Regions from separate parts of the Yersinia vastinensis genome, predicted to be linked through region 2. Evidence: predicted binding sites of a transcription regulator. Region 2 holds the regulator's gene; the other holds the start of a gene.

Region 1 (3,426 bases), 2.0 Mb from region 2:
AAGCGGGTATTAGCCGCTAGGATGAGAGTTTGTTAAACAGACTTCATAGACAGTATTGTTTGTGAAACCCACTCCTAATCAGGTGCTCAATTCATGTCGAATACGATTTCGTATCCTTTATTACGCGATGGCGATCCTCAGGCTGCCGTCATTGAAAACCCCGAGAGTTGCTCACCTTTTATTCTGCTAGCTGACCATGCAGGGCAACGTATCCCAACTCAGCTAGGCGATTTGGGTTTACCCGCAGGAGAGATTGACCGTCATATTGGTTGGGATATTGGATCATTAGCGACTGCGCAGTTACTCAGTCAGTATCTTGATGCGACATTAATTCACCAACGTTATTCGCGTTTAGTTATTGATTGTAACCGCACACCGGGTATTGCCAGTTCTATCCCCGAAATCTCGGAACATACACGAATTGTACGCAATATAGGTGTTACCGTAGAAGAAGCACAAGCCCGTCGAATTGAAGTCTTCCAGCCATATCATGATTTGATTACACAGACACTTGATAGACGCCGTGATAGCGGTCAGCCCAGTGTTATTATCTCCATGCACAGTTTTACACCATCATTTAAAAACAGTGACCGCCCTTGGCAAATTGGCACTTTATTTAACCGCAATCCAGATTTTGCTTTGCAATTAGTTGCATTGTTACAACAAGATAGTTCATTGCATGTCGGTATTAATGAACCTTATGCGATGACGGATGCCACCGATTTTACGTTGCCATTCCACGCCGAACAGCGGCAATTGCCCTATGTGGGGATTGAAATTCGCCAAGATCTTATTACTGAGCACGATGGTCAGAAAGCGTGGGCTCGCCGTCTAGCACAATTGTTACCGCAAGTTTTAGCGAATATTGGGTACTCAAAATAAATGGCTGGCTCATTTATTTCCCCGGAAATATCTGTTTTGTGCTAATCATCAAGCTGGATTTATGACGGGTAACCATTAATTCGTTATTATCGATCTTAATCGTCATGTTTAGTTTATAACACTCATAATAGTAAGGTTGATAATCACGTGGAATCCAAACCTGCGCGTATCCTGATTAGTGCCTGTCTCATGGGGAAACCCGTCCGTTATAATGGCAGAGCTCTGTCTGTCCATGATGAAATTATCCAGCGTTGGCAGGATGAAGGGCGGCTAGTGTTGGCTTGTCCTGAATTAGCAGCAGGAATGCCTGTACCACGTCCCCCGGCTGAAATTCAACAGGGCAATGGTGAAGCTGTGTTGCAAGGCCAGGCGCGGGTGATTGAACAGTGGGGCAATGATGTTAGCCGGGAGTTTCTACAAGGCGCTTATCAAGCATTAGACGTTGCACAAAAACACCACTGTCTCTTGGCCGTGTTGACTGAAGGTAGTCCATCGTGTGGCAGTAGTCGCATTTATGATGGCCATTTTAGTGGAACGCAACGCACTGGTCCGGGGGTAACTACTGCATTATTACGCCGCCACGGAATCATGGTTTTCAGCCATCTTCAACTTGAACAGGCTGATGATTTTTTGCGAAGCCGTTCACAAATCAAGGTCGAAAATTAATCAAATGTCATAAAATCACGCTATACTGTATAAATGAACAGTATCTGTAACATCGTATCTTTAGTCACTTAATTTTTATTGAAACCATTAAGTCGAGGTCGCGATATGACATTCAAGATAGTTGAAAAACAACCGCAGCAGATCGTCAGCATCCGGGTCGTAGGCCCGTATCATGAGACTATTCCCCGGGGCTTTGAGCAACTTTCATCACTTTATACGCAGCACCAAATTCCAGGTAAAGATTGGCTAGCACTTTACTGGGATAACCCAGATACCAACCCTCCGGCTCAATTGCGAGCTGATGTCTCATTGTCCGTCGCTGATGATTATGTCTTGCCCGCACAACTCAGTGGTCAACTACAATTACAAGTGATCCCCGGTGGTTTATATGCCGTGTATCACACCCGAGTAATAGATGATGATTACGCTAAAGCATGGGGTGAATTATATAACCAGCATCTGCCCCAAAGTGGGTATCGGTCAGTTGAAGGTGCGTGTTATGAGGTTTACCTCAATGACGGCATGACTGATGGCTATTTTGATATTGATATTTATCAGTCAGTCGAGAAAGCACAATAATACATCACGGCAGTCAGGTTAATCCGTTCGGCTGCCATGATTTAAACCACAATCAATTTGTATATGACAGGTCGAGGCATTCATATCTCGGTCACAAGAAACAATTGCTTTAACCAGTCACTGAAAATACGTACTCGTGGTGAAAGTTGGCGGCTATGAGGATATAGAAAAGAGACTGGCATGGGAGGTGGAGCATATTCTGGCAATATCTCAACCAACGTACCAGCCATTAAGTCTGGCTCAAGGTGATAGCGCGGTACTTGGATAATCCCAAGCCCTAGCCGGGCAGCAGCCACGAAACTTTCTGCGCCACTGACTGATAGCACTGTCGGTAACTTTACTTGATGAACTTCAGGTGTTGAGTGAGTTATCGAGAGCTGAAGCGAATGATCTTTTTCGGCGACAGGCAGCATTATAGCGCCAGTTACAAACTCTAACGGCATCAAACTGCCTGTTGCGCTGGAGCGAAAACCAACCATCTGATGCCCGGCAAGTTCATTCAGCGTATTGGGTGTGCCATGCTGTTGCAAATAACGTGGTGCAGCACAGGTGACTTGCGGCAATAGGGCCACTCGGCGGGCAACCATATCGCTGTCTTGTAAGTTGCCGACACGTAACACCCCGTCAATACCTTCGCGAATTAAATCAACCAGTCGGTCACCTTCACTGATAAATAATTCAATATCCGGGTATCGAGCAATAAAATCAGGTAATTGTGGCAGAACAAAATGGCGCGCCAGAGTCCCTTGTACATCTATTCTCAGCAAACCTCGAGGCTTCGCATTGGCAAAGGCCATTTCAGCATCTTCAATATCAGCAATAATTCGCAGGCAGCGCTGATAGTAAGCTTCCCCATCCAGTGTTGGGCTGACATGCCGGGTTGTTCGTTGCAATAGGCGGACATTTAAGCGTTTTTCAAGTTGTTTTACTGCGTCTGTCACTGTAGATCGTGGCAAATTTAAATCTTGGGCTGTTTGGGTAAAACTGCGCTGCTCTACTATTCTGATAAACACGCGCATTGCCTCTATTCTGTCCACTTTATTGTTCGCTTTATTCGGATAGTGTTATCGAATAATAGTGGATTATCCGAATAGACAAAAGTGGCATTCTTTGTTGACTCATGTCATTGGCAATAACTCTCTTTCAGGCGCACTGCCAACGAACGTGGATGAACAATTAAACTCACTTTTAGGGGAAGATTATGACGAATACAACTCAGCCCGTCGCCATTATCACGGGGGCCTCTCGAGGGATTGGCGCTGCAATCGCAGAGCGTTTAGCACAAGATGGCTTTGCTGT
Region 2 (3,426 bases):
CCGGCAGCAATATGTGGCGGTACAAGCCCTTGATGATAAAGCACGTAAGAGAGCAGCAGGTAATCCATATGGCTACGATGGCAAGGCACATAGACTATCTCATGACCATCTTGCGCTAACTGGCGTACGCGCTCTGCATTATGGACGTTAATACCCTGATACAAACGGTTCCACGTCCAGCTCAATACCCTGTCAGACAGACGCACGGCTTCATAAGAGAAGTCTGCGGCGATCTCTTCCATCAGCGTAATCGCATTTTGCTGCGCTTTCTCATGGGAGATTTTCTTGGTACGTGCTTCATCTGCCACGGCTTTTTCAATCGCCTTAGAAGCCAACAGCTTTTTGAAGAGGTCTTGGCGATCTGGCAAGCTCGGGCCGACAGCGGCCAGACGTTGGCGGGAGAAGTGCATCCGCGCCACGCGCGCCAGCTTATGGGCTATCGTCTTATCGGTGCCATGCTCACTGGCCATCCGGCGCAATGAAACTGTGGTCGAGAAACGCACAAAGCTATCGCGGCCCAGCCACAATACGGCAAAGAATTTCTGCACACCATTCAGCACACGCAGATGCGGCGTACCATGGCCTTCACGCCCTGGCGAACGACCAAACATCACGGAAACCGGCAACATTTGAATGTCCAGCTCCGGATTATTGCGGTGCAGATCTAGATAATCGTGGAACAGCTTGACCGACTCTTGCTTAGGTGCGTAATAACGAAAGACTCGAGGGCCATTATCGATAAACACATGACTTGGCAGTTGCACGCCATCGATTTCCAATGGAATCAATGGGTCGGGCAGATCCTGCGCCTGACACTGCGCTCGCAAAGTCAGCAAATCAGCCTTAGAATTGTAAGGCAAAACGTACAGAATAGGACGAGAAGGGTCTAACCCTAACTCAGTCACAGGATCTGCCGGAATAACCTTGCTTTTTACCAACAGTTTAAGTGGTAAATTCAGTAACTTATAATATATTTTACGCCAACCTGACATAACTACATGAAGCCTCTTGTTAGCAATTCGTCGCAAGGATACCAGAAACTGGTTTTGAGATCTGTGGTGATAAGACAACAGAAAGCGGCAAAGATCATCATTAACTTAAGATAAAGGCAATAAAACATGGCGAATCAATCAACAGGGCTTACCCGAATCTATAAAGCGGCCGGTTATTCGATGAAAGGCCTCAGTGCTGCCTGGAAAAACGAAGCCGCATTTCGCCAAGAATCAGTAGCTGCCATCGTCGCTATCATACTGGCCTTCTGGCTAGATGTAGATGCTTTAGCGCGCATTTTATTGATTGGCAGTGTCGCGTTAGTGATCATTATTGAAGTCATTAATAGTGCCATTGAAGCAGTAGTTGATCGCATCGGCAGTGAATTCCATGAACTTTCAGGCCGTGCCAAAGATATGGGGTCTGCCGCTGTGTTTCTCGCTATCCTGCTGGCGCTTTTTATCTGGATAACGGTGCTCTGGCAGCATGTGGGCTAGTTGCGTGGCTGAAATATCGTGGCTTTGGGCACGGTGAGCAACACAATAAAAATAAGCTGTGATTAATCCCTGTTTTTATTCACTCTTTGGTTCCCAATACAGGCTTACCTGTATATACTCACAGCAAGACTGTATAAACAAACAGGGGGCGAAATGAAAGCACTTACGACCAGACAGCAAGAGGTTTATGACCTGGTGCGCGATCACCTATCGCAAACTGGCATGCCGCCGACCCGTGCCGAAATTGCGCAGCGTCTGGGATTCCGCTCTCCTAACGCCGCTGAAGAGCATTTAAAAGCATTGGCCCGCAAGGGTGTTATTGAGATTGTTTCTGGCGCTTCCCGCGGTATTCGTTTACTGATGGAAGAAGAAGATGGCCTACCGTTGATTGGCCGAGTTGCAGCAGGTGAACCCTTGCTGGCACAGCAACATATTGAAGGGCACTACAAAGTCGATCCTTCCATGTTTAAGCCAAGCGCAGATTTCCTACTGCGGGTTAATGGGATGTCGATGAGAGATATCGGTATTCTGGATGGTGACCTACTGGCGGTGCATAAAACACAAGATGTGCGTAACGGACAAGTGGTTGTCGCGCGAATTGACGATGAAGTCACAGTAAAACGCTTGAAAAAACAAGGTAATATCGTGCAGCTTCTTCCTGAAAATAGCGAGTTCCAGCCGATTATTGTCGATTTGCGTGAACAAAGTTTCACTATTGAAGGACTGGCCGTTGGTGTCATCCGCAATGGCGACTGGATCTGATTCTAGTTGTTGATGTATACCCTCTTTACTTAGAGGGTATATTGTTCATATAACCTTCTGTTCTATTAATTCACTTTATATTGAGAACAATCCGATAATACGTGATTACCTGCTGTTTTAACTGAATATAATATGGTTTCGTTATTCAATTATGGTCCTCATTACGACCAGTAACATTGGTTTTCCTTCAGTTATTAATATCCTCTGCTATAGTTATTTATACGGTAAATAAAACAATCATGCTTAATTTAAATTAAGACTGTGAGTGACTAATTTAAGCAAAGATTGGTTTTATAAAGAATGTTTATCGTACCTAATTAACTTATTCCAAGATAGCGGAGTTATTATGAATAAAGATCAAGCTGACGGTAACTGGAAGCAGTTCAAAGGAAAAATTAAAGAGAAATGGGGCAAACTGACTGACGATGACCTAACCGTTATTGAAGGTAAGCGCGACCAACTAGTAGGTAAGATCCAAGAGAAATACGGCTATCAGAAAGAGCAAGCCGAGAAAGAAGTGAAAGCTTGGGAAGACCACAGCAAATACCGCTGGTAACAGCCTTAAAAAGGAATTTAATTGATGTCGATATAAATTATATTGGGTCTCTCATTTCATAGAATATACGTTATTACATAGTGATATTAATAATGAAAATATTCTATTTAGTCCTAATCTAATATCGATAAGACACAAGGAAGTGTCCTGTGGTAGCTTCTATTTATTATCATGGCAGTGTTCTTTAACGCATATTCTAATTCAACCTATTACTGTATTATTACTATATTGATAACGGGCTGACCCTTATCGCCAGATATTTATTTTTTTTTCATCACAATAGAATGGTCATGATCACAATGATCGTGGCTTTCACATGCTTCAACTTCCCCGCATTTAGTGCATAAGCCATGGGCTTCCACCACGCTATGGCGCAATGTAAAACCAGACTGTTTTGCTAACTGTGCCAGTGCTTCTTCAATACCTACAGTCGGGCGTTCAGTCACAATCTTGCAGCGATCACAGATAAAGAGTGCGGAGGTATGAGTTGGCTCTTCAAAATGATGGCACAACACATAGCTGTTAGCTGACTCTACTCGGTGAATAAACCCTTGTTCGAGCAAAAAATCTAATGCGCGGTAGACCGTTGGCGGTTTAGCTTGCGGCTCGGAAACACGGAGC

The links. The regulator LexA, encoded in region 2, represses DNA repair genes until DNA is damaged. The targets are predictions, from matches to a motif close to TNCTGTATGTACATACAGNA.
Positions count from the first base shown of each region.
Region 1: sbmC (DNA gyrase inhibitor SbmC) is a predicted target of LexA. The motif match lies at 1,572-1,591, and genes of this name have one in related genera.

Region 1 is NZ_CP173260.1:2,343,298-2,346,723, forward strand. Features, by position in the region: gene ACIOG0_RS10995 (N-formylglutamate amidohydrolase) at 94-882, shown strand; gene ACIOG0_RS11000 (DUF523 domain-containing protein) at 1,030-1,548, shown strand; gene sbmC (DNA gyrase inhibitor SbmC) at 1,654-2,127, shown strand; gene ACIOG0_RS11010 (LysR family transcriptional regulator) at 2,208-3,164, opposite strand; gene ACIOG0_RS11015 (SDR family oxidoreductase) at 3,329-3,426, shown strand, end outside.
Region 2 is NZ_CP173260.1:358,100-361,525, forward strand. Features, by position in the region: gene plsB (glycerol-3-phosphate 1-O-acyltransferase PlsB) at 1-992, opposite strand, end outside; gene ACIOG0_RS01510 (diacylglycerol kinase) at 1,119-1,487, shown strand; gene lexA (transcriptional repressor LexA) at 1,641-2,249, shown strand; gene ACIOG0_RS01520 (CsbD family protein) at 2,596-2,805, shown strand; gene zur (zinc uptake transcriptional repressor Zur) at 3,066-3,426, opposite strand, start outside.